DNA from 2 places in the Ferdinandcohnia sp. FSL W7-1320 genome. Region 1 is predicted to be linked to the other one. Evidence: a T-box and tRNA genes for the amino acid it is inferred to sense, from the RefSeq annotation. Region 1 holds a T-box; the other holds one or more tRNA genes.

Region 1 (4,437 bases):
AACCGAAGTGGAAGTTCAAGCGGTTTCAGAACAGGTGGAAGAGGAAAAAACACAGGAGCAAGTAGAGGTAGTGCTACAAGAAAAAGACGAAGTGGTGCTACATAGAGAGGCACAAGAAAAAGTTCAGGTAGAGGCTCAAGATGATATTAAGTCAGAGGCTAAAGATGATGTTCAGGTAGAGGCTCGAGAAGAAGCTCAGGTGGAGAAACAACCAGAGGTTATTGCTGTAAATGAACAGCAGAATGAGGAAGAAGATACTGATCTATTTGTTCCATTTGAAGTGGAGGCTAGAAAAGAGGCATACCAAGAACACGAGGTACATGAGGAAGAAGAGGTTGTTGATGTAGTCGAAGCGATTGAAGAAGAGGTTCATGCAGTGTTAACCCCTTCAATTGAAGTGAAAGCAAGACATGATAATCAATTATCCTTTGGGTCTGATAATCCAAATAAGAAAAACTCGACTGCCGTCCAGGAAAAAGATGCAGTGAAAGAACAAAGAGAAGAAAAGATTGATGAGCCTTCAAAACGTAGCGAAAATGATTTATTATTAACTAAAATTTTTGGTAGAGATGAAGTAGATGACCATACAACCATGAAAATTTGTATCGTTCAACACGGAGATACGTTAGAAAAGATTTCAGAGCGTTATGATATCTCAGTACAACAATTAGTACGTGTAAATTCACTAAACACAGATTCCGTCTCTGAAGGACAGCTTTTATACATCCCTGTTCAAGCAAATAGTTAGAAACATAGATAGGGTGAGGAAAACCTCACCCTGTTTTCTTTATGAAACGAATTACCAAAACTGTTAGGAAAGAGAGTGATTGGCCCAATGGATAATAACGATGCTAGAGAATTAGGGCCCATCTTAAAAAAATATAATCTAAAGCCCTTATCATTTGAACAACTCGGTAAAGTTACCAAGGTTGTGACAAACAAAGGAATTTTTGCATTAAAGTCTGTTTCAAATAAAATAAATCCTTCCTTCCCTACTTTCCTTCAACACTTATTGCAACAGGGCTATACAAGGGCAGTTCCCATTTACTCAACCATCGAGGGGAAGTACCTTGTCTATCATAACCATAAATTCCACTACCTAATGCCTTGGTTAAAAACTGCGACCATCGAACATCGTGGAGAACATTATCATTCCTTTTTTAAAGAAATTGCTAGAATTCACTTAACAACTGCAAGAAAAATACAAATGAACGATGAAACTGAGATTACAAGGCATTATGAATCAATCGTTAAGAAATGGGATGAACGGAATCAGTTACTAGAAGGTTTTGTAGAAACTGCCGAACAAAAATGGTATATGTCTCCATTTGAACTTCAATTCTGTACGTATTTTTATGAAGTAAGTCTAGCAGCCTCATTTGCAAGATCACAACTCGATAAATGGCATGAGTTAATGATAGGAGAAAAAGCATACCGTACCGCATTAACACTTAATCATTTTTCAGATACACATTTTTTATATGATGACAGTGGAAGGGGCTATCTATCAAATTTTGAAAGGGCAGGGTATGCCAGCCCTACCAATGATTTAGTAAGCCTCTATTTTCGAATATTAAAGACTTATCCGACTTTGTGTACAGATTGTCTTGAGTGGTTTGAAACCTATCAAAGCCGTTTTCCATTACGTGAAGAAGAGTTCTATCTCTTTCTAAGCCATTTGACTTTCCCTGAGCCAATCTATAAATGTCTTCGAAATTACATGGATAATAAACAGAAGAAATCAGAGCTAGAACATGTCCAAGTTTTACAACGAGCCTATTGGTTGACTAAAAATATTGAATTTGTTTCAGTGAAACTGTTGGAAGCTGAACAAAAAAGAAAAGAACAAGAGGAAGAAGAATCCCATACGGAATAAAGTATGGGATTTTTTAGATCATGTCGAGGTAAAATGCAACTGCGAGTAAAATTAATATGGCCAAAAAGAGCACATCAAATGAGGTGGGTATAAATATAGTTCGAACCGCTTGAACAATGGTGATGGGGATGATAAATTGGTGACAAACATCTCTACATTGTCGTAGCCAATGAGGATAAGAGTATTTTCTAAATCGTCGTCTTCTCATGCTTTATCTCTCCCTTCAAAGAAATCCTATAACTAAACTATGCTTGGAAAAGCAGAAAAGTTCCTGTCAATTCAGATTGAAAATTTTGTAACAAATTAACTTAAAGAGAATAAAGTATAAAAAACTTGGCTACCCTTATTGACAATACCTATTGAAATTCAACAAAATAAGTAGTAAAATTCTTTAAAGAACTTAACTTACATCCCCATAATGAGTACATACGATGACAGGGAAGAGTACATTGTGAACACCTTCAGAGAGAGAAATCATTAGCTGTGAGATTTCTTAGGAACGTAACGATGGAAGGTCACCCTTAAGTAGCTTTTATGAAATGAAGTAGTAAAAGCCGGTGAAAAGCCGTTATCTTTTTTTGAGAGCATAGATACGTTTTTTATCTATGAAAAAAGGTGGTACCGCGAATAGACTCCATTCGTCCTTTTATTAGGATGAATGGAGTTTTTTTATTTATTCAGCCGAAGCTGAAAAATAAGCCTCCGGCGGATGTCACAGATTTTCAAAAGAAACTTTTCGAGCAAGCTCGAAAAAATCTGGACGGCAAATACGCCAAGGCGCATTTGATTTTGTTTATTAGTTTAAGGAGGAACTCAAATGGAAGGTAATGAAAAGACTTTATCAACTAAGTATGATCCGCAAGCCATTGAAGCGGGGCGCTATCAATATTGGTTAGAGGGTAAATTTTTTGAAGCAAAAGATGATGCTGAGAAAAAAACTTATACGATTGTCATTCCACCACCAAACGTAACTGGTAAGTTACATCTAGGTCATGCGTGGGATACAACCTTACAGGATATACTTACTCGTATTAAAAGAATGCAAGGCTATGATGTGTTATGGTTACCGGGAATGGACCATGCTGGTATTGCAACCCAAGCAAAGGTCGAGGCTAAGCTACGTGAAGAAGGAAAATCTCGATATGACCTAGGGCGAGAAAAGTTTGTAGAAGAGACATGGAAGTGGAAGGAAGAGTATGCGAGCCATATTCGTGAACAATGGTCTAAACTAGGTCTTGGACTTGATTATTCCAGAGAACGTTTCACTCTTGATGAAGGACTTTCTAAGGCGGTACGTGAAGTATTCGTTACTTTATATAAAAAAGGTCTAATTTACCGCGGTGAATATATCATCAACTGGGACCCAGCTACAAAAACAGCTCTATCTGACATTGAAGTAATTTATAAGGATGTTCAGGGTGCATTTTATCATATGCGTTATCCATTAGCAGATGGAAGCGGATCTATTGAGATTGCTACGACTCGACCAGAAACAATGCTAGGTGATACGGCAATCGCTGTTCATCCAGAAGATGGGCGGTTCAAGCATTTAATCGGTAAAACGGTTATTCTCCCAATCGTTGGTAGAGAAATTCCGATTGTGGCTGATGATTATGTTGATATGGAATTTGGATCTGGTGCAGTTAAGATTACACCGGCACATGACCCGAATGACTTTGAAGTAGGAAATCGTCACAATCTTGAGCGTGTTTTAGTTATGAATGAAGATGGAACCATGAATGCAAACGCTGGTAAATACCAAGGAATGGATCGCTTTGAATGCCGAAAACAAATTGTTAAAGATCTTCAAGAAGAAGGCGTGCTATTTAATATTGAAGAGCATCTCCATTCAGTAGGTCACAGTGAGCGAAGCGGTGCTGTAGTTGAGCCATACCTATCCACACAATGGTTTGTAAAAATGCAACCATTAGCAAATGAGGCAATTAAGCTTCAATCACAAGAGGAGAAAGTAAACTTTGTTCCGGAACGATTTGAAAAAACATACTTGCGCTGGATGGAAAACATCCGTGACTGGTGTATTTCACGACAATTATGGTGGGGGCATCGAATTCCAGCGTGGTACCATAAAGAAACAGGTGAGGTTTATGTTGACCATGAGCCACCAAGTGATATCGAAAACTGGGAGCAGGACAATGATGTTTTAGATACTTGGTTCAGTTCTGCGTTATGGCCATTCTCCACAATGGGCTGGCCAGATAAGGAAGCAGCCGATTTTAAACGCTATTACCCTACAGATGCTCTTGTAACTGGCTATGATATCATCTTCTTCTGGGTTTCAAGAATGATTTTCCAAGGACTAGAATTTACAGGAAAACGGCCATTTAAAGATGTTCTGATTCACGGTCTGGTACGTGATGCGGAAGGCCGTAAAATGAGTAAGTCACTCGGAAATGGTGTGGACCCAATGGATGTTATCGCCCAATATGGCGCCGATTCATTACGTTACTTCTTATCTACTGGAAGTTCACCTGGTCAAGATTTACGCTTTAGTATGGAAAAAGTTGAAGCAACTTGGAACTTTGCCAATAAGATCTGGAATG
Region 2 (4,437 bases), 2.1 Mb from region 1:
TTGCACTTATTGTGAATCCTTTAATTGTCTATTTCTACATTCGTCAAAACCCATATCCACTTGTATTTAGATGTCTAAGAGAAAGTGGGCTAACAGCCTTCTTTACTCGAAGCTCAGCAGCAAACATTCCGGTTAATATGAACCTTTGTGAAAAACTAGGATTAAATAAAGATACTTATTCTATTTCAATCCCATTAGGCGGAACTGTAAATATGGCTGGTGCGGCAGTAACGATTTCTGTTCTTACTCTTGCAGCTGTTCATACACTCGGCATTCAAGTTGATTTTGCAACAGCTCTAATTCTTAGCGTCTTATCAGCAATTTCAGCAGCAGGTGCATCTGGTGTTGCCGGTGGGTCACTTTTACTTATTCCTTTAGCGTCAAGCTTATTCGGAATTCCGAACGATGTTGCCATGCAAGTCGTTGCAGTTGGTTTCATCATCGGTGTCCTACAAGACTCTTGTGAAACTGCTCTTAACTCATCATCGGACGTACTTTTCACTGCAACTGCTGAATATGCTAAGAAACGTAAAGAAAAGAAGAATGTTACGGTTAAGTCGGCTTAATCCTTTATTTAAACATATTAATAAACACAATAAGACAAAGGGACTGATACGTTCTCTTTGTCTTTTTTTATCAAGATTGTTTTTTAATAATTTTTTCTCTGTTATCTGTTTGTGGAGGCTCCTCCAACCACCCATGTTTAATCATAATATTTGCCCCATCCTCAGCGTACATCGAAATTTCTGGAATTAATGATGCATATCTAAATCCTATATCTCTCCTTGGACTAGCCGCCATGGCCATTCCGAAATTCCCAATACCCGCTGCAATCATTGCTGACACATGAAACATAATAAGTTTATCAGAGAAAACACTCGCATTACTATCTGTAACAGCTGAATCCCAACTCATTGGAGCAGGAAGATCCTCTTTGATTAAAAAGTCGCTAAAAAGTTCTATATATTTTTGCGAAAGTTTCTTTCCTCTTACTAAGAATTTTTTTACATCATCACCTTTTGCAGTTTGTGCAAATCCTGTCATCAGTACCTTACCAATCGCATTGGTCTGTATATTTAAAAATAAATGACTAATTTCAATAGAGGTTAGTGCTCTTTTCTTCCCCATGAAACCAGCTAAAAAATGCTGTTTCTCTACAAAATCAACCTTGTCGGGAATAGATATATACGGAGGTCTTACATATATTCCTTGTTTTAACATTAATTCACGTGTTTGGTCCTGCAATTCAACACCTAAATTTAATACCCGCTTATGAAAAGCAATTACATCGGGCCGTGTCGCAAGGCCCAGTGCTCCACTACTACCTGCCATTCCGAGAATAGACATTTGCCTTAGGTACATTAATACGAAAGTATCAGAAAATAGTCTAGGAGCTTTAAAATCTACATCCTGTTCTGTAAATCCTAATGGGATAGGAAATTCTTCTTTTTCAAAAATTTCACGTACAATTTTTTGGTTTTCTTTAGATGCTTCCAGTGTATATTCAATAATTGGACGTACTTCCTCATCTTCAACTTTATCTAAAAAATACAAATTAACACATTCAGCTAACGTATCGTTTATGTATTGTGTCCATAAGCTCGACATCTCCGCAGCTGTTAGACGAATCTTGTTTTTATCCTCCATGTGAACGAACAACCTCCCAGTCTAGTCCTAACAAGGATAATTTCTCCAAAAACGGATAAAATTATTATAATTATTATCCAAAGTCTAAAAATAAACGCAAAAAAATCACTTGAGAAAACTCAAGTGATCTCATGATGATTCCGAGAGGGCTCGAACCTCCGACCCCTACCCTGTCAAGGTAGTGCTCTCCCAGCTGAGCTACGGAATCACTATATGAATAATTCATAATATACATCCGTTTTGAGTGTTTGTCAATTAAATTCTAGTCATTTTATCGTGAATACATAATTTTGTGGTTTTTGCTATTTGTCGTTCACTATTTTCCTATGAAAATATTAACATCGTAAAAACCATAAATATATGTTATTATTGACATATATTCATTTTATTTGTATAAATATAATATCAAGGCAAAGTACAATTTAATAGTCGCTGAATTCCCATTTTTGGGAAACGGGGGAACCATAAACGTGCAAAAGAGCACACGGGGTGAATCCTTTTTTATAAAGGTAGGAGATACTCTTCATCCGAATCCGACAGCTAACCTCGTAAGCATTTGGAGAGAGCATTGTTGCGCAATTTTATCGATAAGCCACGAGCCACACTCTCGTGGTTTTTTGTGTCTTACGAAAAGAATGCTGTTCTTCGACATGCGCATTCCCATTTGTTTTGCCAAAAAAAGAAAACACTTTCAATACAACTTAGAGGAGGTTTTTTATGTCATTAACTAAGAAGATTTTATTAGGTTTAGGTCTTGGTGCGATTGTAGGTCTTATTTTGAATTTAACATCACCTACTGTTTTTGAATATGCAAATACGTGGGTATTCGTTCCATTGGGTCAAATTTTCTTGAATTTAATTAAAATGCTTGTTGTTCCAATAGTCTTGGTATCTATTACTCTAGGAGTTACTGGCCTTGGTGATCCAAAGAAGCTTGGAAGAATTGGTGCCAAAACGATAACATATTTTTTAGCAACTACAACGATAGCGATTACAATTGCCATCGCTCTTGCTTCCATTTTCAAACCTGGTGCTGGTGGAGCTTTTGATACGCAAGGGGCTACTTATGATGGGGCTACTGAAGCTCCTCCATTCATGGAAACCTTAATTGGAATTATCCCGACAAATCCATTCACGTCAATGACAGATGGTAATATGCTTCAAATTATTGCATTTGCAATTTTTATAGGTTTTGCTCTTACCGTGTTAGGCGAAAAAACGAAAGGTATTGTAAATTTATTCGAACAAGCAAATGAAGTATTAATGTATCTTGTTAATCTTGTTATGAAGACGGCTCCTTATGGTACATTCGGATTAATTGCAACAGCTATTGGTGGCCAAGGGTATGCTGCAATAAAAGCAATGCTTGCATACTTCCTAATTGTACTTGCCACTCTACTTATTCACGCAGCCATTACTTATGGTGGCACGATTGCATTATTGGCAAAACGAAACCCTATTGAGTTTTTCAAAGGTTTTGCGCCTGCGATGACAGTTGCTTTTAGTACGTCAAGTAGTAATGCTACACTCCCTATATCAATGGAAACTGCACAGAAAAATCTTAAGGTTCCTGAACCAATTAGTAGCTTTGTTCAACCATTAGGTGCGACTATCAATATGGATGGTACAGCTATTATGCAAGGTGTAGCCACCATTTTCATTGCACAGGTATACGGATTTGACCTAACTTTTACTCAAATTATTATGGTTATCTTAACGGCTGTACTTGCTAGTGTAGGTACTGCTGGTGTTCCTGGTGTTGGTTTAATCATGCTAGCAATGGTTCTAAATCAAGTTGGTTTACCACCAGAAGGTATCGGTTTAATTATTGGTATTGATCGTTTACTTGATATGACACGTACAGCCATCAATATCACAGGTGATGCTGCGTGTGCTGTATATGTTGCAGAATCTGAAAAGAAACATATGGATGAAGCAGCAGCTTAATTTTTAATTTGTACCGAAAGCGACAGGGAGTTTTTCCTGTCGCTTTCCTATTTTTCAAGCGTTATAATAGTGATGCAACATAATTGATCGAATGTTTGGAGGTTTAAAAAGATGACGATTAATAAAGGTACTGTTAGGGAAATGACTATACATAGTAAGATTTTAAATGAAGAACTTGAGCTTATCGTTTATTTGCCTGCTACCTTCTCCCCTCTATATAAATATAATGTACTCATTGCTCAGGACGGGCGCGATTACTTTAATCTAGGCAGGGTTGCGAGAGTTGCGGATAAGCTAATTGAAACAAGTGAAATAAGCAATACCATAATTGTTGGAGTTCCTTATAAAAGCGTTGCAGACCGCCGTAAGAAATATCACCCAGATGGTGAGCAGCATGATTTGTATAAGCGTTTCTTAGGGGAAGAACTTGTCCCATTTCTTGATCAAGAGTTCCCGACCTATCAAATGGGACAAGGACGTGCATTAATCGGGGATTCTCTGGCGGCGACGATTTCACTACTAACAGCACTTGAATACCCACATACTTTTGGAAAGGTGATCATGCAATCTCCCCTTGTAAATGATCATGTTCTGTTACAGGTTGAAAGTTTTGCAGACCCATATCTCCTTGACTTATATCATATAATCGGGACAGGTGAAACCGAGGTGAAAACAACAAAGGGTAATATTGAGGATTTTTTAACGCCAAACCGAAAATTACATAAGCTCATTGTGAGCAAAGGTTTTTCCTATTTCTATGAAGAATTTAACGGTAATCACACGTGGAAATACTGGCAGCCTGACTTACCAAGGGCACTTTCAAAAATGCTCAAATAGCCGTTT

What was found. The T-box of region 1 lies ahead of NST91_RS08140 (valine--tRNA ligase). A T-box ahead of a tRNA ligase gene usually reads a tRNA of that ligase, here a tRNA-Val.
Region 2: it encodes a tRNA-Val, which carries the amino acid that the T-box ahead of NST91_RS08140 (valine--tRNA ligase) is inferred to sense. The anticodon was not compared.

The regions. Positions count from the first base shown of each region.
Region 1 is NZ_JBBPAM010000001.1:1,617,985-1,622,421, forward strand. It holds gene spoVID (stage VI sporulation protein D) at 1-748, shown strand, start outside; gene ysxE (spore coat protein YsxE) at 836-1,876, shown strand; gene NST91_RS08135 (YszA family small membrane protein) at 1,890-2,084, opposite strand; T-box leader at 2,299-2,525, shown strand; gene NST91_RS08140 (valine--tRNA ligase) at 2,694-4,437, shown strand, end outside.
Region 2 is NZ_JBBPAM010000001.1:3,716,879-3,721,315, forward strand. It holds gene sstT (serine/threonine transporter SstT) at 1-566, shown strand, start outside; gene NST91_RS18315 (DUF3231 family protein) at 637-1,647, opposite strand; tRNA gene NST91_RS18320 (tRNA-Val) at 1,783-1,855, opposite strand; cyclic di-AMP (ydaO/yuaA leader) riboswitch at 2,068-2,218, shown strand; gene NST91_RS18325 (dicarboxylate/amino acid:cation symporter) at 2,365-3,594, shown strand; gene NST91_RS18330 (alpha/beta hydrolase-fold protein) at 3,706-4,431, shown strand.